DNA from 2 places in the Streptacidiphilus sp. EB103A genome. Region 2 is predicted to be linked to the other one. Evidence: predicted binding sites of a transcription regulator. Region 2 holds the regulator's gene; the other holds the start of a gene.

Region 1 (14,947 bases), on a different contig from region 2:
CCGCCACATCCGGCGCGGTACGCGAGGCCCGCTCCCACCCGGCCACCGCGGCCTGCGGGTCCCCGCCGCCCAGCTCGGCCGCGATCACCGCCTTCACCGCGCCCTGGGTCTGCGCCGAGCGCGCCGCCAGGGTCCTGGCGAACTCCAGCGCCCTGGCCTCCACGTCCACGGCGACCTCCTCGACCAGCCCGTAGACCAGGGCGGTCGCCGCCGGGAGCAGCTCACCCGAAAAGAGCAGATAGCTCGCCCTGGCCGGCCCGACCAGCCGGGTCAGCCGCACCGTCGGCACCGCCGGGTAGACGATCCCGAGCTTGGCCGGGGTGATCCCGAGCCGGGCGTCCGGCGCGGCAAAGCGCAGGTCGCAGGCGACCGCGAGCTGGCAGCCGCCGCCCACGCAGGCGCCCCGGAGCACCGCCAGCGTCGGATGCGGAAAGGCCGCCAGCGCCTCCTCGGCCCGGACGTTGACGGCGTGGTAGTCGTCCGCCGTCGCCGCGTCCGCGTAGACCTCGCGCAGCTCGGCGATGTCGGCTCCGGCGCTGAAGGTCCCGCCCGCGCCGCCCACCAGCAGCACCCGCAGCCCCGGCTCCTTCGCGAGCCGCCGCAGCAGTTCCGGCAGCGCCTCCCACATCGCCCGGGTGAGCGCGTTTCGCTTCTCCGGGCGATCCAGCGTCAGCACGGCGATACCGTCCTCGCCCAGGGCCACCCGGAGTCCGGGTACCCCGTACGGCAGCTCCCGGCGACCTTGCAGCATGTGCCTGCACCTCCGTGTTTCGGACCTGAACCGGCCCCAGGAACCCCAAGCTGACCAGGCGCCACTCTACGGTCGGCGTCCCGGCGTTCACCGCGCGGGACCGATGAGCTGACCCTATTGTTCGATGGGTGACCCCACTCGACCGTCGCGGCCTGCTGCGGATCGCGGCCATCGGCGCCGCCGGCTCGCTGACCGCCGCCTGCTCCGACAACTCGGGCAACGCGCACGCCGACGCGGCCGCCGCCCCGTCGAGCACGCGACCCTCGGCCCGCGCCACCGCTCCCGCGTCCGCGACGCCAAGCGCCGACGCCCTGCCCGCCCTCGCCGCCGGGCTGCCGTTCGAGATCACCACCGGGCCGAGCACCCGCCCGCAGGCCGCGCTCACCTTCCACGGCCAGGGCGACCCGGCGATCGCCAAGGCGGTCCTGGCCGAGGCCGAACGGGCGAACGCCAGGGTCACCGTGATGGCCGTGGGCAGCTGGCTGGACGTGTACCCCGAGATGGCGACACGGATCCTGGACGGCGGCCATGAGCTGGGCAACCACACCCAGAGCCACGGTCCCATCTCCACCATGACCGCCCAGGGGGCGTACACCGAGATCGCCCGCTGCGCCGCCCGGCTGAAACAGCTCACCGGCAGCCCCGGACGCTGGTTCCGTCCCTCGCAGGCCCAGGACTGCACCGCGACCGTCGCCGCCCAAGCCCGCCGGGCCGGCTACCAGCACTGCCTCAGCTACGACCTGGACTCCCTCGACTACACCGACCCCGGCTCGGCCGCGGTGACCCGGACCGTCCTCGACGGGGTACGCCCGGGCTCCCTGGTCAGCATGCACTTCGGGCACAGCGGCACGGTCAGCGCGATGCCCGGAATCCTCGACGGCCTGCACCGGCGCGGACTCCGCGCGGTCACAACCTCGGAGCTGCTCAGCTGATGTCCTCCCACCCGCCACCCGCCGCCGCCCCTGATCGAGGCGCAGCGCGCCGCCCCTCCGCTTTGCTCTCCCGAACCCGGATGCTCCCGCTGTCTGCCTGCGCCGCGCTCGCCGCCGGCGGCCTCCTGCTCGCCTCGGCCTGCTCGGCCGACCATCACAACCAGACCGCCTCCGCCGTCCAGCCCAACAGGGCGGCCGGATCCGCAGCGGCCTCCGGCGCCGCGCTGCCGGGCAGCGCCGACGCCCTCCCCGGGATGCCGCTGCCGCTCTCCCCCACCGACGTCTACGCCGCGGACCGTCCCAACCAGCTCTCGCCGGTGGTCAAGAACTTCCCCTCCCGGGTCTACGTCCCCAACACCCTGTCCGACACCGTCAGCGTCATCGACCCGGCCACCTACAAGGTCATCCAGACGCTGCACGTGGGCCACCAGCCCCAGCATGTGGTCCCCTCCTGGGACCTCAAGACGCTGTGGGTCAACAACGACCTCGGCAACAGCCTCACCCCGATCGACCCGGCCACCGGCCGGATGGGCGCCGAGGTCGATGTGCACGACCCGTACAACCTCTACTTCACCCCGGACGGCAAGCACGCGGTGGTGATGGCCTCGGCCGACCACGCCCTGGTGTTCCGGGACGCCCACACCATGAAGGTGGTCAAGTCCGTCCCGGCGGGGTGCGAAGGCGTGAACCACGCGGACTTCTCGCCGGACGGGACGTACTTCATCGTCTCCTGCGAGTTCTCCGGCGATCTGCTCAAGGTCGACACCGCCAAGATGTCGATCATCGCCAGGCAGCGGATCCCCTACAACGGCTCCATGCCGCAGGACGTCAAGATCTCCCCGGACGGCAAGGTCTGGTACGTCGCCGACATGATGGCAGGCGGCGTCTGGGAGCTGAACGGCGACACCTTCTCGGTGCCCACCCTGCTCAAAACCGGCGCCGGCGCCCATGGCCTCTACGTCAGCCGGGACTCCACGTACCTCTACATCTCCAACCGCGGCGAGGGATCGATCTCGGTCCTGGACTTCGCGACCGGCAAACTGGTGCACAAGTGGCAGATCCCCGGCGGAGGCAGCCCCGACATGGGCGGCGTCTCGGCCGACGGCAAGGTGCTCTGGCTCTCCGGACGCTACAACGCCGAGGTGTACGCGATCTCCACCACCGACGGACACCTGATCGCCCGGATCCAGGTCGGCAACGGACCGCACGGACTTGCCGTCTACCCCCAGCCCGGCCGCTACTCCCTCGGCCACACCGGGGTCTTCCGCTGACCGGTTTTCGGCTGCGGGCTGTGCATGGCTGGTCGCGCAGTTCCCCGCGCCCCTAGGGGTCTGCAACTGAGCCAGTTGCACTTGCTGGGGGCGCGGGGAACTGCGCGACCAGCCAACTACGGTCCGCAGCCGGGAGCCCGCCAGAACCCCAGCCCCCTACGCCGCCCCGTACTCCGCCCGCGCGGCAGCGATCTCTTCGGCTGAGATGGTCAGCGTCTCCGCCGGGTCCTGCGGCACCGCCAGTTCCGCCTGCCCGGCCGCGTCACTGAGCTTGATCAACAGCGCCACCATGATCCAGTTTGCCACCGTCGAGGACCCGCCCTGGGCCAGGAACGGCAAGGCCTTGCCGGTCTGCGGGATCAGTCCGACGACCCCGCCGGACACCACGAACACCTGCAGGATCAGCGTCGCCGCCAGCCCGGAGGCCAGCAGCTTGCCGAAGGGGTCGGTGAGCCTGATCGCGGTGTGCATCCCGCGCTGGGCCAGCAGCATGTACAGCAGCAGCACCGCCATCAGCCCCGCAGTCCCCAGCTCCTCGCCCACCGTGGCCAGGATCCAGTCGCTGCGCGAGGCGAAGCCGATCAGGATGGAGTGGCCCTTGCCCAGCCCGGTGCCGGTGAACCCGCCGTTGGCCAGCGCGAACAGCGACTGGGCCAGCTGCGGCGAGCTGCCCAGCGGCGGCTGTCCGTTGACCAGATGGGTGTAGTAGGCCATCGGGTCCAGCCAGTTGTTGACCCGGTAGGTGACGTGCGACACCAGGGTGCCCGCCGCGACCGCGCCGGCCAGCGCCATCCCGCAGCCCAGCACCAGCCACCCGGTGCGCTCGGTGGCGATGTAGAGCATCACGATGAAGGCGCCGAAGAAGATCATCGAGGTGCCCAGGTCGGACTCGGCGACCAGCACCACCAGGCTGACCGCCCAGATCACCAGCACCGGGCCCATGTTCCGGCCGCGCGGCAGGCTTATGCCCATGATCTTCCGGCCGACCAGCGCCAGCGCGTCCCGGTTGGCCATCAGATAGCTGGCGAAGAAGACAATGATGGCGAGTTTGGTGAACTCTCCGGGCTGGAAGGACAGCGGTCCCAGCCGGATCCAGCGCCGCGCCCCGTAGGTGTCACCGGAGAAGAAGGCCGGCGCCACCAGCATCACCAGGGACACCGCCATCACCAGATAGGTGTAGCGCTGCAGCACCCGGTGGTGCTTGACCCAGACCACGAACCCGGCGAAGACCGCGACCGCGATCACCGTCCACATGATCTGGCCGGAGGCCATGGTCACGTTCTTGGGGTTCTGCTTGACAGTCGCCTCGTCCAGGCGGTGGATCAGGGTCAGGCCCAGCCCGGTGAGCAGCACCGAGATCGGCAGGATCAGCGGGTCGGCGTAGGCCGCCCACTGCCGCACCACCAGGTGCGCCACCAGGGCCAGCACCGCCAGCCCACCGACCAGGGTGGCGAAACTGCTCGGCAGCTTGTTGTTGAGCGCCAGCTCCACGCTGGCCTCGGCGAAGCCGCAGATCGCGACCGCGAAGAGGATCAGCAGCAGTTCCAGGTTGCGCTTCTTCGCCGGGGGTCCGGTGAACCCGGAGGCCCTGGCAGCGGCACCGGGGTTGCTCCCCGCTGCTCGTCGTCCGCCCATCGCGCGCACCCACCCAACCAACTCGCCGTCAGAACCGTCGCATTCTCGCAGGTCTCGTCCCGAACAGGGACGGCCCCCTCGAAGCGACGGTTCCGACGGCGGTGCATTTCGGACAGGTCGGTCAGGTTTCGTCAGGCGGAGACAGCGGTCAGGCCGCCAGCACGCTCTTGGTGAGCGTTACCGCGGGCTCCAGCGCCAGCTCCAGCACCTGGCGGACGTCCGACACCGGGTGGACCGTCAGCCGCTCCAGCACCTCGGCCGGGACGTCGTCCAGGTCGGGCTCGTTGCGGGAGGGGATGAGCACCGTGGTGATCCCGGCCCGGTCGGCGGCCAGCAGCTTCTGCTTCACCCCGCCGATCGGCAGCACCCGGCCGGTCAGCGAGACCTCACCGGTCATCGCCACCTCGGTCCTGACCTTGCGCCCGGAGAGCAGCGAGGCCAGCGCCGTGGTCATGGTGACACCCGCGCTCGGGCCGTCCTTGGGCACGGCCCCGGCCGGGACGTGCACGTGGACGCCCCGCTCGCGCAGCGAGGTGACCGGCAGTTCCAGCTCGGCCCCGTGCGAGCGCAGGAAGGACAGCGCGATCTGTGCGGACTCCTTCATCACGTCGCCCAGCTGGCCGGTCAGGGTCAGCCCGGTGGAGCCGGTCTCCGGGTCGGCCAGCGACGCCTCGATGAACAGCACGTCGCCGCCGGCCCCGGTGACCGCCAGACCGGTCGCCACTCCGGGCACCGCGGTACGGCGCTCGTCGGGCTCCTGGGCCGCCTCGGGGGTGTGGTGCGGACGGCCGATCAGTCCGCGCAGGTCACCGGCGGTGACCGTACGGGGCAGCTCGGCGCCCTCGGCGCCCAGCTCCTGCTGGGCCGCGACCTTGCGCAGGATCCTGGCGACGGCCCGCTCCAGGCTGCGGACGCCCGCCTCGCGGGTGTACTCGCCGGCCAGGCTGCGCAGCGCGTCCTCCTCCACGACGACCTCGTCGGCACCCAGGCCGGCCCGCTCCAGCTGACGCGGCAGCAGGTGGTCCCTGGCGATGACGACCTTCTCGTCCTCGGTGTAGCCGTCCAGCCGGACCAGCTCCATCCGGTCCAGCAGCGCCTCCGGGATGGCCTCCAGGACGTTCGCCGTGGCCAGGAAGACCACGTCGGACAGGTCCAGCTCGACCTCCAGGTAGTGGTCCCTGAAGGTGTGGTTCTGCGCCGGGTCCAGGACCTCCAGCAGCGCCGCCGCCGGGTCGCCCCGATAGTCCGAGCCGACCTTGTCGATCTCGTCCAGCAGTACGACCGGGTTCATCGAACCGGCCTCCTTGATGGCCCTGACGATCCGTCCGGGCAGCGCGCCGACGTAGGTGCGCCGGTGCCCGCGGATCTCGGCCTCGTCGCGGACTCCACCCAGCGCGACCCGGACGAACGACCGGCCCATGGCCCGCGCCACCGACTCGCCCAGCGAGGTCTTGCCGACCCCGGGCGGGCCGACCAGCGCCAGCACCGCGCCTCCGCGACGGCCGCCGACCTGGCCCAGGCCCTTGTCCGCGCGGCGCTTGCGCACCGCCAGGTACTCGACGATCCGGTCCTTGACGTCGTCCAGCCCGAAGTGGTCGGCGTCCAGCACCGCCCGCGCGCCGGTGATGTCGTACGCGTCCTCACTGCGCTCGTTCCAGGGCAGCTCCAGGACGGTGTCCAGCCAGGTGCGGATCCAGCTGCCCTCGGGCGAGGCGTCGGACGAGCGCTCCAGCTTGTCGACCTCCTTGAGCGCCGCCTCGCGGACCTTCTCGGGCAGGTCGGCGGCCTCCACCCGGGCCCGGTAGTCCTCCTCCTCGGAGTCCGGGTCACCGTTGAGGTCGGAGAGCTCCTTGCGGACCGCCTCCAGCTGCCGGCGCAGCAGGAACTCCTTCTGCTGCTTCTCCATGCCCTCCTGGACGTCCTTGCGGATGGTCTCCGCGACGTCCTCCTCGGCCAGGTGGTCGCGCAGCAGCTGCAGCGACAGCTTCAGCCGGGCGACCGGGTCCAGCTCCTCCAGCACCTGGACCTTCTCGGCGCCGGTCAGGAACGGCGCGTAGCCGATGTTGTCGGCCAGGTCGGAGACGTCCTCGATGGCGGCGACCCGGTCCACGATCTGCCAGGCGCCGCGCTTCTGCAGCCACGTGGTGGTCAGCGCCTTGTAGTCGCGCACCAGCTCGGTGACGGAGCCGGGCAGCGGATCGGGGACGGTGGACTCGATCGGCTCGGCCTCGACCCACAGGGCCGCGCCGGGGCCGGTGGTACCGGCGCCGATACGGACCCGTCGCACACCGCGCACCAGCGCGGCCGGGTCGCCGTCGGCCAGCCGGCCGACCTGCTCCACCGTCGCCAGGGTGCCGATCGCGCCGTACGAGCCGTCGATCCGCGGGACCAGCAGCACCCGCGCCTTGCGGGCGCTCGCGACGGTACGGATGCCAGGGGCGTGCGCCCCGCTGTCCCGCTCCGCCGCCTGCGCGGCCTCGACGGCGGAACGCACGTCGGGGTCGGACAGGTCGAGCGGGACGACCATGCCGGGGAGCACCGCCTCGTCATCGAGTGGCAGGACCGGCAGGGTCAGTGAAGAGGCGTTCGCCATGATCTCTCCCCAGTTATCAAAGTTGAGTTACCTGGACTAAAGGAGATTGACCCCCCTGGTGTTCCCCAACGGTGTTCGCCGTGAGCGATCGGCCTGCTGCGGCAGAATGAAATCCGCCCGAACGGCACCTCTGCACCGCACCAACACCGGAGAGAGCCCCTGTCATGCCCGACCTTCCCGAAGTCCTGGACCGCCGCGACGGCCCCTACGGCGAAGCCGTCCTGCGCCGCCGCGGCGAGCACTTCGAGATCATCGCCAACGGCTGCTTCCTGATGGACACCTCGGACGGCCGCTCCGAGCGCCTGCTGGTCACCGCCGCGCTGGACGCGCTGGCCGAGCCCTGGGGCGCGAACCTGCTCATCGGCGGCCTCGGCGTCGGCTTCTCGCTGGCCGCGGCCTCGGCCGACCCCCGCCCGGGCCGGATCACCGTCCTGGAGCGCGAGCAGGCCGTGATCGACTGGCACACCGCCGGCGACGCCCCGCTCGCACCCTTCGCCGGCGGCGGCCACACCGACCCGCGCACCCGGATCGTCCACGACGACCTGCTGCGGCACCTCCGGGCCACTGCCGAACGCCATGACGTAGTCTGTCTGGACATCGACAACGGTCCCGACTGGACCGTCACCGAGTCCAACGACACCCTCTACACCGAGCCGGGCCTGGACCTGCTGCAGCGCGTACTGGCCCCGAACGGCGTGCTGGCCTTCTGGAGCGCCGCCCCCTCCCCTGCCTTCGAGCAGCGGCTGCGGAACCGGTTCCAGGCGGTCGGGACCATTCCGGTGGGCGTCCAAGTGGAGCGCGGTTTGCCGGATGTCGTGTACCTTGCCACTGCCTGATGGCAGCGGGATCGCTGCACGCCAATGAACGGCAGGTAGGGTCTACGCCCATGCCGCCCCCCGAAAGGCCGGTTTGTAGAAGACTGGGTGCCGGGGGGACTGCTCCGGTGCGTAGGTTTCGACCGGCGGGCGGCAGGCAACGGACAAGTACGGACGAGACGATGCGAGCAGGAGCGCCCCCACAGGCGTTCCGAGATACCCGCAAGCCCTGGGGGCGGTGGCGTGACCGTGACGGATGCACAGCAGCAGGAGACCAACGGGACCGGAGGTCAGCGACGGGTCCTGGTCGTGGAGGACGAGCCGACCATCGCCGAGTCGATCGCCGCCCGGCTGGGCGCCGAGGGCTTCCGGGTGGCGATCTCGCACGACGGGCCCACCGCCGTGGACTGCTTCCAGACCTGGCAGCCCGACCTGGTGGTGCTGGACGTGATGCTGCCCGGTTTCGACGGCCTGGAGGTGTGCCGCCGGATCCAGGCCCACCGTCCGGTCCCGGTGCTGATGCTGACCGCGCGTGACGACGAGACCGACATGCTGGTCGGGCTCGGCGTGGGCGCCGACGACTACATGACCAAGCCGTTCTCCATGCGCGAGCTCGCGGCCCGGGTCAATGTGCTGCTGCGCCGGGTGGAGCGGGCCCAGCTCGCGGCCCGCACCCCGATGGGCGGCACGCTCCGGCTCGGCGAGCTGGAGATCGACAACGTCCAGCGCCGGGTCCGGGTGGCCGGCGGCGACATCCACCTGACGCCCACCGAGTTCGACCTGCTGGCCTGCCTGGCGCAGCAGCCCCGCGCGGTACTGACCCGCGAGCAGCTGCTCGCCGAGGTCTGGGACTGGACCGACGCCTCCGGCACCCGCACCGTGGACAGTCATGTGAAGGCGCTGCGCCGCAAGATCGGGGCCAACTGGATCCGCACCGTGCACGGGGTCGGCTACGCCCTGGAGGCCCCGACGCCATGAGCGCCAACAGGGGGGCGAGGACCAGGGCGGCCAGGACCAGCGATCAGCAGGAAACAGCCGTGCGTCCCGGCCCGCTGCGCCGCGCGGCACAGCGGGTGTGGGCGGATCTGCGCCCGCTGGACCCACTGCGGTCGATCAAGGCCAAGCTCGCGGTCCTGGTGATCACCTCGGTGTGCATCTCCACCCTGATGGTGGTGCTGGCGCTGAACTCGGACACCCAGATCCGCATTGTGATGATCTTCTCCGTGGTCGCCTCACTGCTGATCACCCAGCTGCTGGCACACGGGATGACCGCGCCGCTGCGGGAGATGACCGCGGCCGCCCGGGCCATGGCCGCCGGCGACTACAGCCGCGAGGTGCGGGCCACCTCCCGGGACGAGGTCGGCGAGCTGGCCACCGCCTTCAACACCATGGCCGCCGACCTGGAGGCCGCCGACCGGCAGCGTCGCGAGCTGATCGCCAATGTGTCGCACGAGCTGCGCACCCCCATCGCCGCCCTGCGGGCCGTGCTGGAGAACGTGGTCGACGGGGTCGTCCGCCCGGAGCCGGCCACCATGGCCGCGGCCCTGGAGCAGACCGAGCGCCTCGGCCGGCTGGTCGCCCATCTGCTCGACCTCTCCAAGATCGCCGACGGGGTCACCTCGCTGGACACCCGGGAGTTCGGCGTCGAACCCTTCCTGTCCGGGGTGCTCCGCGGTCTGAGCATGGACGGCTCCACCTCCGGCGGGGCCAGCCGCCGCCGCCATGACGTCTCACTGGCGCTGGACGTCTCCCCCGGCCTCACCGCCGTCGCCGACCCGGAACGGCTGCACCAGGTCGTCGCCAATCTGGTCGACAACTCCTGCCGGCACAGCCCCAAGGACGGCACCGTCACCGTCCGCGCCCGCGCCTTCCAGGACGGCGGCCGGGCCAGCGGGCTGCTGCTGGAGGTCGCCGACCAGGGCCCGGGGATCCGCCCCGAGGACCGGCACCGGGTGTTCGAACGCTTCAGCCGCGGCAGCGGCCCCTCGGCCCAGGGCCCCGGCAGCGACGGCGGCACCGGCCTCGGCCTGGCCATCGCCCGCTGGGCGGTCGACCTGCACGGCGGAACCATCGCGGTCGCGGACTCCCCGGTGGGCTGCCTGATCCGGATCACCCTGCCGGGGCAACGGTCGCCTGTCCGTTTGGGACAGACCTGAGACACTTGCCCGAAGTGCGGTCGGCGATTCGGGGATATCACCCTGAATGTCAGTATTTGCCGGGCGCTCTGCGACCGAACAGCCACTCGTTATCCCCGATCACGAACGACCTCACACATCGATTTCGCGCCAAATCCGACGGCCGCACTGTGATCTGCGCGACGGCCGGGCAGCGGGACCTGCGCGGACCGGTGTCGGGGGCGTAGCCTTGGCTTCCGCTGTCCACCATTCTTAAGGAAGCGGAAGAGGGCGGTTGCCGCCGTGTCGCCAGAGTCCCCCCATACCTCGAACAGCTCTACCAGCACTGACCCGGGTTTCGGCCCGAACGAGTGGCTGGTCGACGAGATCTACCAGCAGTACCTCCAGGACCCCAACTCCGTCGACCGGGCCTGGTGGGATTTCTTCGCCGACTACAAGGCCGGCGAGAAGGCGGGCCAGCCGGGTGCCCCTGCCGGAGCCGAGGTGACGGCGGCAGCACAGACCGCCGCGGCCCCCTCGACCCCGGCAGCGGCCCCCGCACCGCCGCCCGCCGCGCCCGCGCCGATCCCGGCTCCCGCAGCCGCCGTCCCACCGGTCGCCCCGGCAGCCGCCGTCGCTCCCGCAACCCCTGCCGCACCGGCCGTAGCAGTGCCCCCGAAGCCCCCGGCTCCGCCCGCGCCCGCGCCCCGGTCCACCTCCACCCCGGCCGATGTGGCCGACACCCTTAAGGACAGCAAGAACGTGACGTCCCCCGTCGCCCCCGCCGGTCCCGAGCTGATCGCCCTCAAGGGCCCCTCCGCCCGGATCGTGGCGAACATGGACGCCTCGCTCTCGATGCCGACCGCGACCAGCGTGCGCGCCGTCCCCGCGAAGCTGCTGATCGACAACCGCATCGTCATCAACAACCACCTCAAGCGCGCCCGCGGTGGGAAGGTCTCCTTCACCCACATCATCGGGTACGCCATGGTGCAGGCGATCAAGGCGATGCCGGCCATGAACCAGGGCTTCCAGGAGAAGGACGGCAAGCCCTTCCTGGTGAAGCCCGTGCACGTCAACCTCGGTCTGGCCATCGACCTGACCAAGCCCAACGGCGACCGCCAGCTCGTCGTGGCCGCCATCAAGAAGGCCGAGACCCTCGACTTCTTCGGCTTCTGGCAGGCCTACGAGGACATCGTCCGCCGGGCCCGTCAGAACAAGCTGACGGTGGACGACTTCTCCGGCGTCACCGCCTCGCTGACCAACCCCGGCGGCATCGGCACGGTCCACTCCGTGCCCCGCCTGATGCCCGGTCAGGGCACCATCCTGGGCGTCGGCGCGATGGAGTACCCGGCCGAGTTCCAGGGGTCCTCCCAGGAGACCCTCTCCCGGCTGGGCGTCTCCAAGGTCATGACGCTGACCTCGACCTACGACCACCGGGTCATCCAGGGCGCGCAGTCCGGCGAGTTCCTGCGCACCATGCACCAGCTGCTGCTCGGCCAGGCCGACTTCTACGACCGGATCTTCGAGTCGCTGCGGATCCCCTACGAGCCGGTCCGCTGGGCCACCGACGTGGACAACAGCCACGACAACGAGGTCAACAAGACCGCCCGGGTCATGGAGCTGATCCACAGCTACCGGGTCCGCGGCCACCTCATGGCCGACACCGACCCGCTGGAGTACAAGCAGCGCAAGCACCCCGACCTCGACGTCCAGGCGCACGACCTGACGCTGTGGGACCTGGAGCGCGAGTTCGCCGTCGGCGGCTTCGCCGGCCGGGCGACCATGAAGCTGCGCGACATCCTCGGCGTACTGCGCGACTCGTACTGCCGCACCATCGGCATCGAGTACATGCACATCCAGGACCCCAAGCAGCGCCGCTGGATCCAGGCCCGGGTCGAGCGCGGCCACGACAAGCCCGAGCGCGAGGAGCAGCTGCGCATCCTGCGCCGCCTCAACGCCGCCGAGGCGTTCGAGACCTTCCTGCAGACCAAGTACGTCGGCCAGAAGCGCTTCTCGCTGGAGGGCGGCGAGTCCGTCATCCCGCTGCTGGACGCGGTCCTGGACTCGGCCGCCGAGGCCAAACTGGACGAGGCCGTGATCGGCATGGCCCACCGCGGCCGGCTCAACGTGCTGGCCAACATCGTCGGCAAGTCCTACGCCCAGATCTTCCGCGAGTTCCAGGGCAACCTGGACCCCAAGTCGATGCACGGCTCCGGCGACGTCAAGTACCACCTGGGCTCCGAGGGCACCTTCACCGGCATCGACGGCGAGAGCCTCAAGGTCTCCCTCGCCGCCAACCCCTCCCACCTAGAAGCGGTGGACCCGGTCGTCGAGGGCATCGTCCGCGCCAAGCAGGACATCCTGGACAAGGCCGGCAACTCCTTCGACGTCCTCGCCGTGCAGATCCACGGGGACGCGGCCTTCGCGGGCCAGGGCGTGGTCGCCGAGACCCTGAACATGTCGCAGCTGCGCGGCTACCGCACCGGCGGCACCGTGCACGTGGTGATCAACAACCAGGTCGGCTTCACCGCCGCCCCGGCCGCCTCCCGCTCGTCCACGTACTGCACCGACGTGGCGCGCATGATCGAGGCCCCGATCTTCCACGTCAACGGCGACGACCCGGAGGCCGTGGTCCGGGTGGCCCGGCTGGCCTTCGAGTTCCGCCAGGCGTTCGGCAAGGACGTGGTCATCGACCTCATCTGCTACCGCCGGCGCGGCCACAACGAGGCCGACAACCCCTCGTTCACCCAGCCGCTGATGTACGACCTGATCGACAAGAAGCGCTCGGTGCGCAAGCTCTACACCGAGGGTCTGATCGGTCGCGGCGACATCACCGTCGAGGAGGCCGAGCAGGCGCTCAAGGACTACCAGGACCAGCTGGAGAAGGTCTTCGTGGAGGTCCGCGAGGCCAACGCCAGCCCGGCCCCGGCCACCAGCGAGCGTCCGCAGGCCACCTTCCCGGTGGGTGTGCAGACCGGCATCTCCCAGGAGACAGTCAAGCGCATCGCCGAGTCCCAGGTGGCCCTGCCGGACTGGCTCACGGTGCACCCCCGGCTGCTCCCGCAGCTGCAGCGCCGCGCCGCCAGCATCGACGACGGCACCATCGACTGGGCCATGGGCGAGACCCTCGCCATCGGCTCGCTGCTGATGGAGGGCCACCCGGTCCGCCTCGCCGGCCAGGACAGCCGCCGCGGCACCTTCGGCACCCGGCACGCGGTGCTGGTCGACCGGGTCACCGGCGAGGACTACACCCCGCTGCTCTACCTGACCGAGGACCAGGCCCGCTACACCGTCTACGACAGCCTGCTCTCCGAGTACGCCGCCATGGGCTTCGAGTACGGCTACTCGCTGGCCCGCAAGAACGCGCTGGTCGCGTGGGAGGCCCAGTTCGGCGACTTCACCAACGGCGCCTCCACCATCGTCGACGAGTTCATCACCTCCGCCGAGGCCAAGTGGGGCCAGACCTCCGGGGTCACCCTGCTGCTGCCGCACGGCTACGAGGGCCAGGGACCGGACCACTCGTCCGCGCGCATCGAGCGCTTCCTGCAGATGTGCGCCGACAACAACATGACGGTGGCCCAGCCGACGCTCCCGTCGAACTACTTCCACCTGCTCCGGTGGCAGGTCCACAACCCGCACCACAAGCCGCTGATCGTCTTCACCCCGAAGTCGATGCTGCGACTGAAGGCCGCGGCGTCCAAGGCGGAGGAGTTCACCGGCGGAGCGTTCCGCCCGGTGATCGGCGACTCCACGGTCGACCCGGCCAACGTCCGCAAGGTCGTCATCACCGCCGGAAAGTTCTACTACGACCTGGAGGCGGCCCGCACCGAGCGCGGCATCACCGACACGGCGCTGGTCCGCGTCGAGCGCCTCTACCCGCTGCCGATCGCCGAGCTCCAGGAGGAGCTGCAGCGCTACGGCGGCGACGTCCAGTACGTCTGGGCCCAGGAGGAGCCGGCCAACCAGGGCGCCTGGCCGTTCATCGCGCTCAACCTGGTGGACCACCTGGACGTGGTCGTCGGCCGCAACGCCAACGGCTCCCGCCTGCGCCGCGTCGCCCGCCCGGCCTCTTCGGCCCCGGCAGTCGGCTCCGCCAAGCGCCACGCCGCCGAGCAGCACCAGCTCGTCGAGGACGTCTTCGCCATCTGACGCCCCGACACGACGGGCCCGACACCCCAGGGGTGCCGGGCCCGTCGCCGTCTCCCCCGGCTACCATCGGACGGCCGTACACCAACAACGGGGGTGAGGATGTCCCGGATCGACCGCGCGCTCAATCCAGGCCACTACGACGAGGTCCCGGCGCCGTCCGCCGACACCGTGCTCTGTGTGCCCGCGCACCCGCAGTACCCGCTGCCGGAACGCACCGACCTCCAGCCGCAGATCGTCTTCGAACTGCTGGAAGGCCCCACCGGGCCGGTACCGGTCGCCTTCACCTCACCGCAGCTGCTGGTGGAGCGTCTCGGCGAGGCCCAGCCCTGGGTGGCCGCCTCGGCCGAGTGGTTCGTCGGACTGATGCGACGCACCGGCCTCGGCGCCGTCCACCTCGACCCGCAGACCGACCCGCTGGCCCGCCGCTGGTCCGCGGCGGACCTCACCGAGTACCGGAGGGATGCCTGATGGGCACCGGATACCAGGTCGTCCTCGGCGACCTCGCCAGCATGGCCGGAACCTTCCACACCGAGGCGGAGAACTATCGCGGTCTCAAGCCGAAGGTCACCCCGCCCGTGGCGGACGGCGGTGACCCGGGGCTGAACCAGGCCATGCAGATCCTGCTGGAGGCCATCGACGGCCTGCACACCAAGATGGCCGACCGGATCGACGAGCACGGCGACAAGC
Region 2 (14,947 bases):
CGCGACCTTTCTGCTGCTCTGGGGCATGCCGTTCCTGATGTCGGGTCAGGGCCTGTCCAGGGCGATGGCGGGCTCGCTGCTCAGCCTGGTCATCGTCAGCGGCATCGGCTTCGCGCTGCTGTTCGGACAGCTGGTGTCCCGGCGTCCAGGGGTGCGCACTCCGCTGGTGTTCACCGTCGTGCTCGGCACCGGTGCGCTCTGGGGTGTGGTGCTCAGCTGGCCCGGCGACCACATCCCCATGGGACTGCTGGTCCTGCTCACCGTGGTGATGGGCAGCAACGGACCGGCGTCCCTGGTCGGACTGGACTTCGCCCGCCCGGTGAACCCGCCGGAGCGGATCGGCACGGCCTCCGGGATCGTCAACATGGGCGGCTTCATTGCCGCCGTGCTGGCCCTGTTCGGCATCGGCCTGGTCCTGGACCTGCTCACCCCGGGCGGCGGGGACGGCTACACCCCGCACGCCTTCCGGCTGGCCTTCTGCATGCTCTACCTGCCGATGGCGCTGGGCCTGACCCAGATCCTGCGGCTGCGGCCCCAGGCGGCCCGCCGCGAGGCCGAGCTCAGGGCGTGACGGCGAAGTTCTCCAGGATCCGTCGCGCGAGCGCCTCGTCGCCCTCGACCTTGACGTCGGCCGACTCCACCGGGATGCGTCCGCAGGCCAGCCGGGCGTAGGTCTCCCAGTCGGTGGTCAGCTGCACCGCGGGGGCCAGCGGCACGGTGCTGTCCACGCTGCCGAGCCCGTTCTCGTCCACCCGTACCGTCCGCATGAACTCCAGCGGGCCGTGGACGTCGAAGACCACGGCGGTGCCGGCCGGGGCGCCGGCCAGCTTGGCGACGGCCTTCGGCAGCATCTCGATCAGGTTGTCCCGGCTCACCACGGCGGCCGGGGAGTCCAGGTTGCCGGGGGTGCGCAGGGCGCGGCGCAGGTCCTGCTCATGGGTCCACACGTCGAAGGTCCGGTTGCGGAGCAGGTGGAAGTAGGGGATCTCCCGGCTGTACGGACCCATCGGCCAGCGGATCTCGTCGGTCGGCTGGTAGCGGGTGTTGTCGCGGAGCGCGCGCGAGCGCCGGATGATCGTGTACTCCAGCTCCGCCGTCATCTCCGGAGCGGTGTGGCAGCGCCGCTTGTCGACCGGGACCTCGCAGTAGCGGGTGAACTCGTCGACGACGTGCCGCAGATCGCGCGGCAGGGTGTGGATCGGACGCGGGTCGCCCAGAAGTTCCGTCTCCATGGCGATGACATGCGAGACCACGTCCCGCACTGACCAGCCAGGGCATTCCGTCGGACGGTTCCACTCACCCTCGGTCAGCGGCGCCACCAGTTCGGAGACGGCCTCGATGGACTGGGTCCAGGCGTCGGCGTAGGCCTGGACTATCTGCGTGTCGGTCACGTTTTGACCCCTCGGCCACAGGGCGGCGGTGTTGGCTGTACAGCGTTGTCGGTGTGAAGGTGCGGCCCGCTCCCCGGGCTCCGGTCGCTGAGCGGTGATGCCGTGCAGTGACCAGGACCGATCGGACCGACGAATGCGCTATTGGCACGTTACGCTCACCAGTGTTACCGGGTCAGCGCTTTCACATGTTGATCGCACCGATCGTAGTCCGCTCACCTGGGAGGGTGACAACGTGCGTGCCTCGCTCATCCAGCTCGACGTCGATCCGGCGGAGTCCCCCGACGACCGCAGGGCCCGTACCGCGGCCCTGGTCCGCGGGCTGCGCGGCTCCGACCTGGTGCTGCTCCCCGAGCTGTGGCCGCTCGGCGGCTTCGCCTATGACACCTGGTCAGCGGGGGCGGAGACGCTGGACGGGCCGACCGCTGACGCCATGTCGGCGGCCGCGGCGGACGCCGGGGTCTGGCTGCACGCCGGTTCGATCGTCGAACGCGATCCCGACGGCCCGATCTTCAACACCTCGCTGCTGTTCTCGCCCACCGGCGAACTCGTGCACACCTACCGCAAGATCCACCGCTTCGGCTTCGACAGCGGGGAGGCCGTCGCGATGGGCGCCGGCACCGAGATCGTCACGGCGGCCACGCCCTTCGGCACGCTCGGCCTCGCCACCTGCTACGACCTCCGCTTCCCGGAGCTCTTCCGGGCCCTGCTGGACGCCGGCACCGAGATCTTCACCATCCCCGCGGCCTGGCCCGCCCGCAGGGTCGAGCACTGGACCCTGCTGGCCCGCGCCCGCGCGGTCGAGGAGCAGGCGTACGTCCTCGCCTGCAACAACGCGGGCACCCACGGGGGCGTGCCGCAGGGCGGGCACAGCCTGGTGGTCGACCCCTGGGGCAAGGTCCTGGCGGAAGCGGGCGAGGGCGAGGAGATCCTCACCGTCGACCTGGACCCCGGCGTGGTGGGGAAGTCCCGCGCGGACTTCCCGGTGCTGCGGGACCGTCTGATGGGGATTCCGGCACCGGTGGAGCGCTGAACAGTGCACCTTGGTGCATGGTTGTTCGCGCAGTTCCCCGCGCCCCTAGGGGGCTGCAGCTGGCTCAGTTGCACGTGCTTTTAGGGGCGCGGGGAACTGCGCGAACAGCAACCACAGCTGACCTGCACCCTTCAGCTGACGGATTCCGCCAACGCACGGAACAACAACACCGTCGACGCCGCCCCCGGATCCAGATGACCCACGCTCCGAGCCCCGAGGTACGACGCCCTCCCCTTCCGGGCCTCCATCGCGACGGTCTCCTCCGCCCCGCCCTCGGCCGCGCCCGCAGCGAACAGCGCCGCCCCCTGCAGAGACCCTCCTCCCGCGAGGGCGAACTCGAACCCGGCGACGGCCGGGATCCACGCGTCCAGCATGGTCTTGTCGCCGCCCCGCGCCCCGCCGAGCCCGGCGATCGCATCCCGCGCGGCCGCCAGCGCAGCGCCCACCTGTTTGCCGTCCGCCCCCGGCGCATCCCCCAGCGCCTTGCCCATGGCCCGCAACGCGCTCCCGTACAGCGGACCGGACGCCCCGCCCACGCTGGAGACCAGCGTCCGCCCGACCAGCAGCAGTACCGTCCCCGGGAGTGAAAGCTCCGGTGCCGCCGCCAGCGCAACGCCCACCGCGGTGAACCCGCGCTGCAGACTCACCCCGTGGTCCCCGTCGCCGATGGCCGCGTCCAGCTCGGTCAGCCGGTCGCGCTCGCGAACGACGGCCTGCGCCGTCCCGGCCATCCAGGCGCGGACGGCGTCCGCATCCAGCAGCTCGGCCACCGCCTCACACCCCCCACCGCAGCGCGGGGGTGTTCACCGGAGCGTCCCAGAGCGTCAGCAGCCCCTCGTCCGCCCGGCACAGGGTGATCGACACTCCGGCCATGTCCAGGCTGGTGACGTAGTTGCCGACCAGGCTCCGGGCGATCCGCACACCCCGCGCCGCCAGCACCGCGGCCACCTCGCCGAAGACGATGTACAGCTCCAGCAGCGGCGTCCCGCCCAGGCCGTTGACCAGCGCGATCACCTCCTCGCCGGACTCCAGCGGCTGGTCGTCGAGGATCGCGGCCATCGCGTCGGCGACGATCTGCCTGGCCGGGCGGATCTTCTCCCGGCTGCGGCCGGGTTCGCCGTGGATGCCGACGCCGACCTCGATCTCGTCCTCCGGCAGGTCGAAGCCGGGGCGGCCGGCGGTCGGGGTGGTGCAGGAGGTGAGCGCCACCGCGAAGGAGCGCGAGGCGGCGTTGACGCGCCGTCCGGTCGCGGCGACCTCGTCGAGGCTTCCGCCGAACTCGGCGGCGGCGCCCGCGATCTTCTCCACCAGCAGGGTCGCCCCGGTGCCGCGCCGTCCCGCGGTCCAGGTGGAGTCCTGGACGGCGACATCGTCGTCCACCAGGACCGTCTGCACGGAGATGCCCTCCTCCTCGGCGAACTCGGCCGCCATCCGGAAGTTGAGCACGTCACCGGTGTAGTTCTTCACCACGAAGACGACCCCGGCCCCGCCGTCCACGGCCTTCGCCGCAGCGAGCATCTGGTCCGGCACCGGGGAGGTGAAGATCTCGCCGGGGCAGGCGGCGTCGAGCATCCCCGCGCCCACGAACCCCCCGTGCAGCGGTTCGTGGCCCGATCCGCCGCCGGACACCAGGGCGACCTTGCCGATCTTCGTCTGCGCGGCCCGGGTGATCACCCGGGCCTTGGGATCCACGCTCAGCCCGGGATGCGCGGCAGCGATCCCGGCCAGCGCATCGGTCACGACGTCGTCGGGGGAGTTGATCAGCTTCTTCATGCAGCGGCTCCTCATGGTGGCAGGGCCTAGGGGGTGGCCGGTGGATCAGGGCGACGCCGCCCTGATCCACCGGCCACCCCCTAGCATCAGCGCACATGAACGCAATTGATGGTGGTTCAGGTGGTTCGGTCACGCCGGTCGGCATCGTACTCGTGTCCCACAGCCCTGACCTGGCTTCGGGCCTGCGTGACCTCCTGACCCAGCTGAGCGCCGGCCTGGTCCCGGTCGCCGTCGCGGGCGGCACCGACGACGGCCGGCTGGGCACCAGCTACGCGCTGGTCGCCGGGGCCGTCGCGGAGGCGGACCGGGGCGCCGGTGTGCTGGTCCTCCCGGACCTGGGCAGCTCCGTCCTGACGGCCCGTCTGGTGCTGGAGGACCTCGGCCGGGAGGACGTGGTGCTGGTGGACGCCCCGTTCGTGGAGGGCGCGGTGGCCGCCGCGGTGCTGGCCTCGACGGGTGCGGGCCTGGCGGAACTGGTGGCGACGGCGCAGGACGCCCGGCGGATGCCCAAGTTCTGAGCCGACGGGGAGGACGTCACTTCCCGCGGGTCAGCGACAGCAGTTCCCTGGCCGGACCCGCCGGGCGTGTCCCGGTCGGCCAGACGGCCCGGAGCGGGCGGCTCAGGTCCAGGCCGGTCAGCGGGACGGAGACCAGGCGCCCCCGGGCCACCTCGTCCGCCACCGCGAGCTCGCTGAGGACGGCCGGGCCCGCGCCGTTCACCGCCGCCGCCTTCAGCGCCGTGGTGGAGGCCAGCACCAGCAGCGGCGCCGCCGTCCCCCCGTACGGGGCGAGGGCCCGGTCCAGCACCTCCCGGGTGCCCGATCCCTCCTCGCGCAGCACCAGCGGCGTCGCCGCCAGTTCCGCCCCGTCGACCGGTCGGCGGCGGCGCGCCCAGGGATGGCCGGGGCCGACCACGAGGTGGAGCCGGTCGGCGGCGATCCTGACCTCGTCCAGCCCGGCCGGGGTGCGCAGCCCCTCGACGAAGCCCAGGTCCGCCTCCCCCGCCAGGACCTGCGCCGCGACGTCTGCGGAGTTGGCGGCGCGCAGTTCCACGGCGGTGCCGGGCAGGGCCGTCCGCAGGGCCATCAGCCATCCCGGCATCAGGTACTCGGCGACGGTAAGGCTGGCCGACACCCGCAGCCGGGCGTCCCGGCGCTCGCGCAGCGCGCCGATGCCGGCGTCCAGCGCCTGTGCGGCGGCCAGGACGGGGGCGGCCCACTCGGCGACCAGCGCGCCGGCCTCGGTGGGACGCGAGCCCCGGGGTGACCGTTCCAGCAGCGCGACGCCGATCTGCCGCTCCATCCCGGCGATCCGCGAGGACGCCGCCGGCTGGGTCACCCCCAACTCAGCAGCCGCCCGCCCGAGGCTTCCCAGCCGGATCACGGCAAGCAACAGCTCCATCGCCCCCAGATCAGGAACCCGGTGCGAAAGGTGCGAGTGTGAACCGCTCATGCCTTCAGCGTAGGCCCCACCCATAGAGAGCGCTTATGTGCACATCGGCGGGGGTCGCCGTTTGCGCAGTTCCCCGCGCCCCTGGGGTGTTAGGGGCGCGGGGAACTGCGCGAACGGCAACCCCCGCCGACCCGCACCGTTACCGCTTCGGCCGCCAGACCACCAACGCACTGCTCTGCTGCACCTGCTGATACGGCACCAGATCCCGCCGGTACGACGCATGAACCGCCGCCTCCCGCTGAGAAGCCGCCGCGCCGGCCGAGGCGACCTCGCCCTGGAGCTCGGCGACCCGCGCCCGCAGCGCGGTCACCTGGTTCTCCAGCTCGATGATCCGCTTGATCCCGGCCAGGTTGATCCCTTCCTCCTGGGACAGCCGCTGCACCTCGCGCAACTGCTCGATGTCCCGGGAGGAGTACCGCCGGCCGCGCCCGGCCGTCCGGTCGGGGGAGACCAGGCCGAGCCGGTCGTACTGCCGCAGCGTCTGCGGATGCAACCCGCTGAGCTGCGCGGCGACGGAGATGACGTACACCGGCGTGAGTTCGGTCAGCTGATACGCGCCGCCGCCCCGCGAGGGCGCGCGCCCCCGGCCGGAGCCCGGCACGCCACCGGGCAGGCCGCCGCCCAGCCCCACACCGATCGACTGCTCCCGCCCGGCCGAGCCGGCTCTCTTGCCGTCCATCACCTCACCCCTCCTCTGCCGCCTTGAACAGTGCTGCCCTCGGGTCGTCCGCGGCGGTGGCCTCGCGGTACTTCTCCAGAGCCGACAGGGCCTCGCCGTCGGTCTCCGGGGGAACCGCCACCTCCACCGTCACCAGCAGGTCGCCGCGGGTGCCGTCCTTGCGGACCGCACCCTTTCCGCGCGCCCGCATGGTACGGCCGTTGGCCGTCCCCGCGGGGATCTTCAGGCTCACCGCGGGCCCGCCCAGGGTCGGCACCCGGATCGTCCCGCCCAGCGCCGCCTCGGGGAAGCTCACCGGGACGGTGACGGTCAGGTTGTCGCCCTTGCGGCCGAACACCGGGTGGTCCTGGACGTGCACGGTGACGTACAGGTCGCCCGGCTGGCCGCCGCGCTCGCCCTGGGCGCCCTTGGCCTTCAGCCGGATCCTCTGGTTGTCCGCGACCCCGGCCGGGATCCGCACCTGCATGGTGCGGGCCGAGGTGGCGCGGCCGCTGCCGTGGCAGACCTCGCAGGGGTCGTCGACGATCAGCCCGCGGCCCTTGCAGTCGCGGCACGGGTCGGACAGTGCGAAGCTGCCCTGGCCGCGCTGGACATGGCCGGTGCCGACGCAGGTCGGGCAGACCCGCGGGGTGGTGCCGGCCTTGGCGCCGGTCCCCGCGCAGGTCTTGCAGGCGGCCTGACTGGTCATCCGGAGCGGGACCGTGGTGCCCTCGACCGCCTCCATGAAGCTCAGCGTGACCTCGGACTCGACGTCGGCGCCGCGCCGGGGCTGGGCCGTACGGGTACCGCCGCGGTTGAAGATGCCACCGAAGACGTCACCGAGCCCGCCGCCGCCCCCGGAACCGCCGAAGGTGCCGGACTGGCCGCCCTGGCCGCCGTTGAAGAGGTCGCCGAAGTCGAAGCCGAAGCCGCCGGTCCCGCCGCCGCCGGTACGGAAGCCGCCGTTGGCGAACAGCGCCCGGGCCTCGTCGTACTCCTTGCGCCGCTTGGGGTCCGACAGCACGTCGTTCGCCTCGGAGATCTCCTTGAAGCGCTCCTCGGCGGCGCGGTCGCCCTTGTTGGCGTCGGGGTGGAACTCCCGGGCCAGCTTGCGGTAGGCCTTCTTGATCTCAGCGAGGGTGGCGTCCTTGGGCACGCCGAGGACCTTGTAGTAGTCCTTCTCCACGAAGTCCTTGCTGCTCAACGGAATCGCCTCCTTCCCTCACAGAAGTGTTCTCGGGGATGGTGCCGTGGGACCGCACCCCGGAGCAAGAAGCCCCGGCATACGGTCCCACGGACGCCACCGATTCAGTCCTCGTCGGCACCGTCGCCCTTGGCGCCGGTCGACTCGGCCTCGGTGCTGCCCTCGGACTCGCCCGAGCCGCCCGGCTCGGGCTCCGCCACGGCGACCCGCGCCGGCCGGATGATCCGGTCACCGATCTTGTACCCGGGCTGCAGGATCTGCACGCACGTGGTCTCGGTGACGTCGGACGAGTAACTGTGCATCAGAGCCTCGTGCAGCTGCGGGTCGAAGGGCTCGCCCTGCTTCCCGAACTGCTGCAGCCCGAGCTTGGAGACCACGGTCTCCAGCGACTCGCCCACGGACTTGAAGCCGCCCGTCAACTCCTCGTGCTCGCGCGCCCGGCCGATGTCGTCCAGCACCGGGAGCAGGTTCTCCAGGAGCGCGGCGACGGCGATCTCACGCACCGTCACCCGGTCCCGCTCGACCCGCTTGCGGTAGTTCTGGTACTCGGCCTGGAGCCGCTGCAGGTCCGCGGTGCGCTCGGCGAGCGCCTTGCGGGCCTCGGCCAGCTCCTCAGCTCCCGACGCTCCGGCCGCTCCGGCCTCAGTGGCTCCGTCGTTCCCGGAGCCCTCGGAACCTTCCGCGGCCTTCGCGGCGGAGTCGGCGCCGGGCTCCTTCTCGTCGCCCTGCGTCTTCTCCTCGGTCACTGCGCACCGCCCTCGCGCTTCTCCTCGTCGACGATCTCGGCGTCCACGACGTCGTCATCGGCGGCGGCGGAAGCGTCGTGCGGGGCGTCGGTCGGGCCGCCGGCCGCGGCCGCACCCTCGCCGGCCTGGGCGTAGAGGGCCTGGCCGAGCTTCTGCGAGGTGGCCGAGAGCTTCTCGGTGGCCTCGCGGATCACGGCGCTGTCCTCGCCCTTGAGGGCTTCCTTCAGCTCGGTGACCGCGGCCGCGACCTCGTCCTTGACCTCGCCGGGGACCTTGTCCTCGTTGTCCTTGACGAACTTCTCGGTCGAGTAGACGAGCTGCTCGGCGGTGTTGCGGGTCTCGGCGGCCTCGCGGCGCTTGTGGTCGTCCTCGGCGAACTCCTCGGCCTCGCGCATCATCCGCGCGATGTCCTCCTTGGGCAGGGCCGAGCCGCCGGTGACGGCCATGCGCTGCTCCTTGCCGGTACCGAGGTCCTTGGCGGAGACGTGCATGATGCCGTTGGCGTCGATGTCGAAGGTGACCTCGATCTGCGGGAGCCCGCGGGGGGCCGGCGGCAGGCCGGTCAGCTCGAACATGCCGAGCTTCTTGTTGTACGCCGCGATCTCGCGCTCGCCCTGGTAGACCTGGATCTGCACGGACGGCTGGTTGTCCTCGGCCGTGGTGAAGATCTCGGAGCGCTTGGTCGGGATCGTGGTGTTGCGCTCGATCAGCTTGGTCATGATGCCGCCCTTGGTCTCGATGCCGAGGGACAGCGGGGTGACGTCGAGCAGCAGGACGTCCTTGACCTCGCCCTTGAGCACGCCGGCCTGGAGGGTCGCGCCGATGGCGACGACCTCGTCCGGGTTGACGCCCTTGTTGGGGTCCTTGCCGCCGGTCAGGTCGCGGACCAGCTCGGCGACGGCGGGCATCCGGGTGGAGCCGCCGACCAGGACCACGTGGTCGATCTCGGACAGCTGGATGCCGGCGTCCTTGATGACGTTGTGGAACGGGGTCTTGCAGCGGTCCAGCAGGTCCGAGGTCAGCTGCTGGAACTGGGAGCGCGAGAGCTTCTCGTCCAGGTGCAGCGGGCCCTCGGCGGAGGCGGTGATGTAGGGCAGGTTGATCGTGGTCTCGGTCGAGGACGAGAGCTCGATCTTGGCCTTCTCGGCAGCCTCACGCAGACGCTGCAGGGCCATCTTGTCCTTGGACAGGTCGACGCCGTGGCCGTTCTGGAACTGCTTGACCAGGTAGTCCATGACCCGCTGGTCCCAGTCGTCACCACCGAGGTGGTTGTCGCCGTTGGTGGCCTTGACCTCGACGACGCCGTCGCCGATCTCCAGCAGCGACACGTCGAAGGTGCCACCGCCGAGGTCGAACACCAGGATCGTCTGGTCGTCCTTGTCCAGGCCGTAGGCCAGGGCGGCGGCGGTCGGCTCGTTGACGATGCGCAGGACGTTGAGGCCCGCGATCTCACCGGCCTCCTTGGTCGCCTGCCGCTCCGAGTCGTTGAAGTAGGCCGGGACGGTGATGACCGCGTCCGCGACCTTCTCGCCCAGGTACGCCTCGGCGTCACGCTTGAGCTTCTGCAGGATGAAGGCGGACATCTGCTGCGGCGTGAAGTCCTTGCCGTCGATGTTCACCTTCCAGTCGGTGCCCATGTGACGCTTCACGGACCTGATGGTCCGGTCGACGTTGGTCACCGCCTGGCGCTTGGCCACCTCGCCTACGAGGACCTCGCCGTTCTTGGCGAAGGCGACGACGGACGGTGTGGTCCGGGCGCCCTCGGCGTTGGTGATGACGGTGGGCTCACCGCCTTCGAGGACGCTGACGACAGAGTTCGTCGTTCCGAGGTCGATTCCGACCGCACGAGCCATCGTGGAACCCTCCAGAGGGGAAGTTGAGCTGAACAGGCTCAAGCATGCCTTGCGGATCTCTCCGCGTCAACAGAGCTGAGTGTGAAGGGCTCAACTTTATATAGCCCATACACCGAATGGGTCCATGTGACCGGCGGCATATGAACGGGAACTCCCCGTGCGGGGTAAGGTCCCGCTGATCGGAACCCGTCGGTTCCCAGCTAAGTTACCGACCGGTACACTCGGGACTGACCGTCCCACGCACCCTCACGCCAGCCCTAGGAGACGGAGCGATGCAGCTCGCCGCGATCGTGATCTCACTGGTCACGACACTGGTCGGTACCGCGCTGGCCGCGCGAGCCGCCCTGTTCATCTACACCTTCGTCAAGCTCGGCGCCGAGGTGCCGGCCGGGATGCGCACCGGCAACCCGGCACAGCGGGTGAAGACGGTGGCCAAGGAGTTCTTCGGTCACACTCGGATGACCACCTGGGGCGTCGTCGGGGTGGCGCACTGGTTCGTGGCCACCGGCTTCTTCTGCCTCATCCTCACCCTGGTGACCGCGTTCGGCCAGATCTTCAAGGCCGACTTCGCATTGCCGGTCATCGGGAACTGGTGGCCGTACGAGCTGTTCGAGGAGGTCGTCGGGCTGTTCACCACGCTCGGCATCCTCACCCTAATCGTGATCCGGCTGCTGTCGCTGCCGGGCCGGGCCGGGCGCAAGAGCCGCTTCGCCGGGTCGATCGCCTGGCAGGCGTTCTTCGTCGAGTACGTGATCCTCGGCATCGGCCTCTGCATCCTGATGCTGCGCGGGCTGGAGGGCGCGCTCGGCGGCGTCGGCCACTACGAGGCGGCGTACGCGGTCAGCTACCCGATCGTGCTGGCGTTCAAGGGGCTGAGCGCGTCCACGCTGCAGAACCTGATCTACCTCTTCGCGATGCTGAAGATCACGATCTCCTTCACCTGGGCGATCACCATCGGCCTCAACCCCTCGATGGGCGTGGCCTGGCACCGCTTCCTGGCCTTCTTCAACATCTACTTCAAGCGCGAGGAGAGCGGCGAGGTCGCCCTCGGCGAGCTGCTGCCGATGACCTCCAGCGGCACCCCGATCGACTTCGAGGACCCGGCCGACGACGCCGTCTTCGGCGTCTCCCAGGTCGAGCAGTTCTCCTGGAAGGGCCTGCTGGACTTCTCCACCTGCACCGAGTGCGGCCGCTGCCAGTCGCAGTGCCCGGCCTGGAACACCGGCAAGCCGCTGTCGCCCAAACTGCTGATCATGAACCTGCGGGAGCACGCCTACGCCAAGGCCCCCTACCTGCTGGCCGGCGGCGGCAAGGACGCCGAGGGCAACGAGACCGCCACCGCCGAGCAGCTGGCGAACGTCCCGGCGGCGGCGCTGGCCGAGGCCGAGCGCCCGCTGATCGGCACCGCGGAAGAGAACGGCGTCATCGACCCCGATGTGCTGTGGTCCTGCACCACCTGCGGCGCCTGCGTCGAGCAGTGCCCGGTGGACATCGAGCACATCGACCACATCGTCGACATGCGCCGCTACCAGGTGATGATCGAGAGCTCCTTCCCGACCGAGGCCGGGACCATGCTCAAGAATCTGGAGAACAAGGGCAACCCGTGGGGCATGGCCACCAAGGCCCGCCTGGACTGGGTGAAGGAGCTGAAGAAGGAGACCGGCATCGAGGTCCCTGTCATCGGCGAGGACATCGACCCGGCCGAGGTCGAGTACCTGTACTGGGTCGGCTGCGCCGGCGCCCTGGAGGACCGGGCCAAGAAGACCACCAAGGCCTTCGCCGAGCTGCTGCACACCGCGGGCGTGAAGTTCGCGATCCTCGGCAAGGAGGAGTCCTGCACCGGCGACTCGGCCCGCCGGCTGGGCAACGAGTTCCTGTTCCAGATGCTCGGCGCGCAGAACGTCGAGACCCTGAACACGGTGCTGGAGGACGCCCCGGTCAAGCGCATCGTGGCCACCTGCCCGCACTGCTTCAACACCATCGCCAATGAGTACCCGCAGCTGGGCGGCCACTTCGAGGTCATCCACCACACCCAGCTGCTGCAGCACCTGATCGACGAGGGCAAGCTGGTCCCGGTCAACCCGGTCGAGGGCCTGATCACCTATCACGACCCCTGCTACCTGGGCCGCCACAACAAGGTCTACACCCCGCCCCGCGAGATCATCGCGGCCGTCCCCGGCCTGCGCAACGAGGAGATGCACCGTCACAAGGAGCGCGGCTTCTGCTGCGGCGCCGGCGGCGCGCGGATGTGGATGGAGGAGCGGATCGGCAAGCGCATCAACACCGAGCGGGTCGACGAGGCGCTGTCGCTCAACCCCGACATCATCTCCACCGCCTGCCCGTTCTGCCTGGTGATGCTGTCCGACAGCGCCAACGGCAAGAAGAGCGAGGGCGCGGCCAAGGAGACCCTGCGGGTGGTGGACGTGGCCCAGCTGCTGCTGGACTCGGTCAAGGCGCTCCCGGAGGCCCCTGCGGCCACCGCGGACGACCAGGAACCTGTGCCGTCCGCGTGACCCGCCGGGTGTGACGGTGTCACAACTGCGCTGCAAGCGGCCGCTGTCGATCACTCCGATGGGGACAGCGGCCGTTGTGCGGGTACCGTCCATACGTGCGCAGCAACAGATTCAGCTTCGGCAGGGGCGGCGGCCGGCAGATGCCGGTGGCACCGCCCCCCACTCCTGAGCCGGACGGTTACCCGGGCGGTTATGACGACCAGCCGGGGCACGCCAGGGCGTTCGGCGTCCAGGTCCCGGACGAGCTGGCGGTGGAGCCTTCGTACAACGGCGTTGGCTCCGCGACCGCGACAGCAGGCAATGGCGGCGGCGGCACCACGCATGTCACCACCTACCGGGCCGGCACCGCGCATCCGCAGGTCAGTGCGGCGCGGCTGGCCTGGCGCCCGCTGCTGGCCGGGATCTTCCAGCATCCGCATCGCACCTTCGCGCAGATGCGCGGACACCAGGTGTGGGCGGTGGCGGCGATCGTCTCGGCTGTCTACGGTGCGCTCGCGGTCTTCGGTTTCGGGTCCACCCGGGACTCGGTGCTGAACTCGACCTTCTCGCTGGCGCTGACCTATGTGCTGTCCAGCGCCGTGGGCATGGTCATCGCGGGCCTGATGTTCGGCGGCGTCACCCATGTACTGGGCCGCCGGCTGGGCGGGGACGGCGCCTGGGCGCCAACCATCGGCTTCGCCATGATCATCTCCTGTCTCACCGACGCGCCCAGGCTGCTGTTCTCGCTGTTCCTGGCGTCGAACAACGGCTTCGTCCAGCTGCTCGGCTGGGCGACCTGGCTGTACTGCGCGTGGCTGCTTACTGCGATGGTGCGGCAGCTGCACGACCTGCCGTGGGGGAAGGCGGCTGGGGCGGCGTCGATCCAGCTGATCCTGCTGCTGGTCGTGATCAAGCTGCCGATACTGGGCTGACCGGGATCAGGCAGGATGGGGTGCGTACGCCCCAGTTCCAGGTTTCTGTTCCAGGTGTCCAGTAACAGGTGTCTCAGGAGATCCGCGATGCCCCACCCCACCACATCCACCCAGGTGAGCTTTCCGGCCGGGGCCGTCGAAGGCCGCTCGACCGTCCTCGCCGTCGAGCCGCTGCCCGCCGGCGGCTACGCGGTGGTCACCGCGGAGACCCCGTTCCACCCGCTGGACCACAGCTGGCCCGACCAGCCGGCCGACACCGGCACCCTCGGCGGCGTCGCCGTACGCGACTGCGTGACCGGCGCGGTCGGCCCCGAGGGCGCCCTGCTGCTGGGCACGGACATCCCGGTGCGGCGCGGCGAGGAGGGCTGGGCCTGGCTGGTCGTCCACATCACCGAGGAGCCGCTGGCCGTCGGCGCCGAGGTCGAGCTGCGGGTCGACGCCGAGCGCCGGGCCGCGCTCAGCGCCGCGCACACCGGCTGCCACCTGCTGGCGTTGGCCCTCAACGAGGCGCTCGCCCCGCGCTGGCGCAAGGACCCGGGCCGCGCGGACGCCCTGGGCCACCCCGACTTCGACAGCCTGGCGATGGACACCTCACGGATGGACGTCGAGGCCAGCACCGACACCTACCGCATCGGCAAGTCCTTGCGGAAGAAGGGCTTCACCGCCGACGACCTCGCCGTCGAGCTGCCCGCGCTCACCGACGCCGTCAACGCCCGGCTGGCCGCCTGGGTCGCCGCCGACGCCCCGGTCCGCGTCGAGGCCCCGGGCCCCGAACTCACCGCCCGCCGCCGCTGGGCCTGCGACCTGCCCGAGGGCAACGCCTCGATCTTCTGCGGCGGCACCCATCTGCACCACCTCGGCGAGCTGGCCGCGCTCAGCACCGAGCTGCGCCTGAGCGAGGACGGCAGCGAGCTGGTCGCCGTCACCACACCCAAGCGCCGCTGAGGCCTGGTCCTGATCCTGATCCTGGGCTACTCGATCAGATCTTCGACTGGTGGAAATTGAGGTACGAGCGTGACGGCGTCGGCCCGCGCTGCCCCTGGTAGCGCGAGCCGTACTTCTCCGACCCGTACGGGTGCTCGGCGGGGGAGCTGAGCCGGAACAGGCACAGCTGGCCGATCTTCATCCCGGGGAAGAGCTTGATCGGCAGCGTGGCGACATTGGAGAGCTCCAGCGTCACATGACCGCTGAAGCCGGGGTCGATGAAGCCGGCGGTGGAGTGGGTGAGCAGCCCGAGCCGTCCGAGCGAGCTCTTGCCCTCCAGGCGCGAGGCGACATCGTCGGGCAGCGTGATCACCTCGTACGTCGAGGCCAGCACGAACTCGCCGGGGTGCAGGATGAAGGGATCGTCGCCCTCCGGCTCCACCAGCCTGGTGAGGTCCGGCTGTTCGACCGAGGGGTCGATGTGCGGGTACT

What was found. The regulator HspR, encoded in region 2, represses chaperone genes until heat shock. The targets are predictions, from matches to a motif close to TTGAGNNNNNNNNNCTCAA.
Region 1: lon (endopeptidase La) is a predicted target of HspR. The motif match lies at 7,205-7,223, and genes of this name have one in related genera.

The regions. Positions count from the first base shown of each region.
Region 1 covers NZ_JBGCAQ010000018.1:119,833-134,779, forward strand. Annotated here, with positions in the region: gene ABH941_RS28025 (enoyl-CoA hydratase/isomerase family protein) at 1-751, opposite strand, end outside; gene ABH941_RS28030 (polysaccharide deacetylase family protein) at 880-1,683, shown strand; gene ABH941_RS28035 (beta-propeller fold lactonase family protein) at 1,764-2,954, shown strand; gene ABH941_RS28040 (FtsW/RodA/SpoVE family cell cycle protein) at 3,111-4,589, opposite strand; gene lon (endopeptidase La) at 4,738-7,182, opposite strand; gene ABH941_RS28050 (spermidine synthase) at 7,347-8,018, shown strand; gene ABH941_RS28055 (response regulator transcription factor) at 8,247-8,975, shown strand; gene ABH941_RS28060 (sensor histidine kinase) at 8,972-10,153, shown strand; gene ABH941_RS28065 (multifunctional oxoglutarate decarboxylase/oxoglutarate dehydrogenase thiamine pyrophosphate-binding subunit/dihydrolipoyllysine-residue succinyltransferase subunit) at 10,415-14,260, shown strand; gene ABH941_RS28070 (SAV_915 family protein) at 14,360-14,728, shown strand; gene ABH941_RS28075 (DUF6317 family protein) at 14,728-14,947, shown strand, end outside.
Region 2 covers NZ_JBGCAQ010000010.1:135,146-150,092, reverse strand. Annotated here, with positions in the region: gene ABH941_RS18255 (nitrate/nitrite transporter) at 1-571, shown strand, start outside; gene ABH941_RS18250 (maleylpyruvate isomerase family mycothiol-dependent enzyme) at 561-1,391, opposite strand; gene ABH941_RS18245 (carbon-nitrogen family hydrolase) at 1,624-2,421, shown strand; gene dhaL (dihydroxyacetone kinase subunit DhaL) at 2,553-3,191, opposite strand; gene dhaK (dihydroxyacetone kinase subunit DhaK) at 3,196-4,194, opposite strand; gene dhaM (dihydroxyacetone kinase phosphoryl donor subunit DhaM) at 4,290-4,712, shown strand; gene ABH941_RS18225 (LysR family transcriptional regulator) at 4,729-5,646, opposite strand; gene ABH941_RS18220 (heat shock protein transcriptional repressor HspR) at 5,786-6,325, opposite strand; gene dnaJ (molecular chaperone DnaJ) at 6,330-7,508, opposite strand; gene grpE (nucleotide exchange factor GrpE) at 7,613-8,254, opposite strand; gene dnaK (molecular chaperone DnaK) at 8,251-10,107, opposite strand; gene ABH941_RS18200 (heterodisulfide reductase-related iron-sulfur binding cluster) at 10,380-12,620, shown strand; gene ABH941_RS18195 (Yip1 family protein) at 12,716-13,531, shown strand; gene ABH941_RS18190 (metal-dependent hydrolase) at 13,619-14,476, shown strand; gene dcd (dCTP deaminase) at 14,511-14,947, opposite strand, start outside.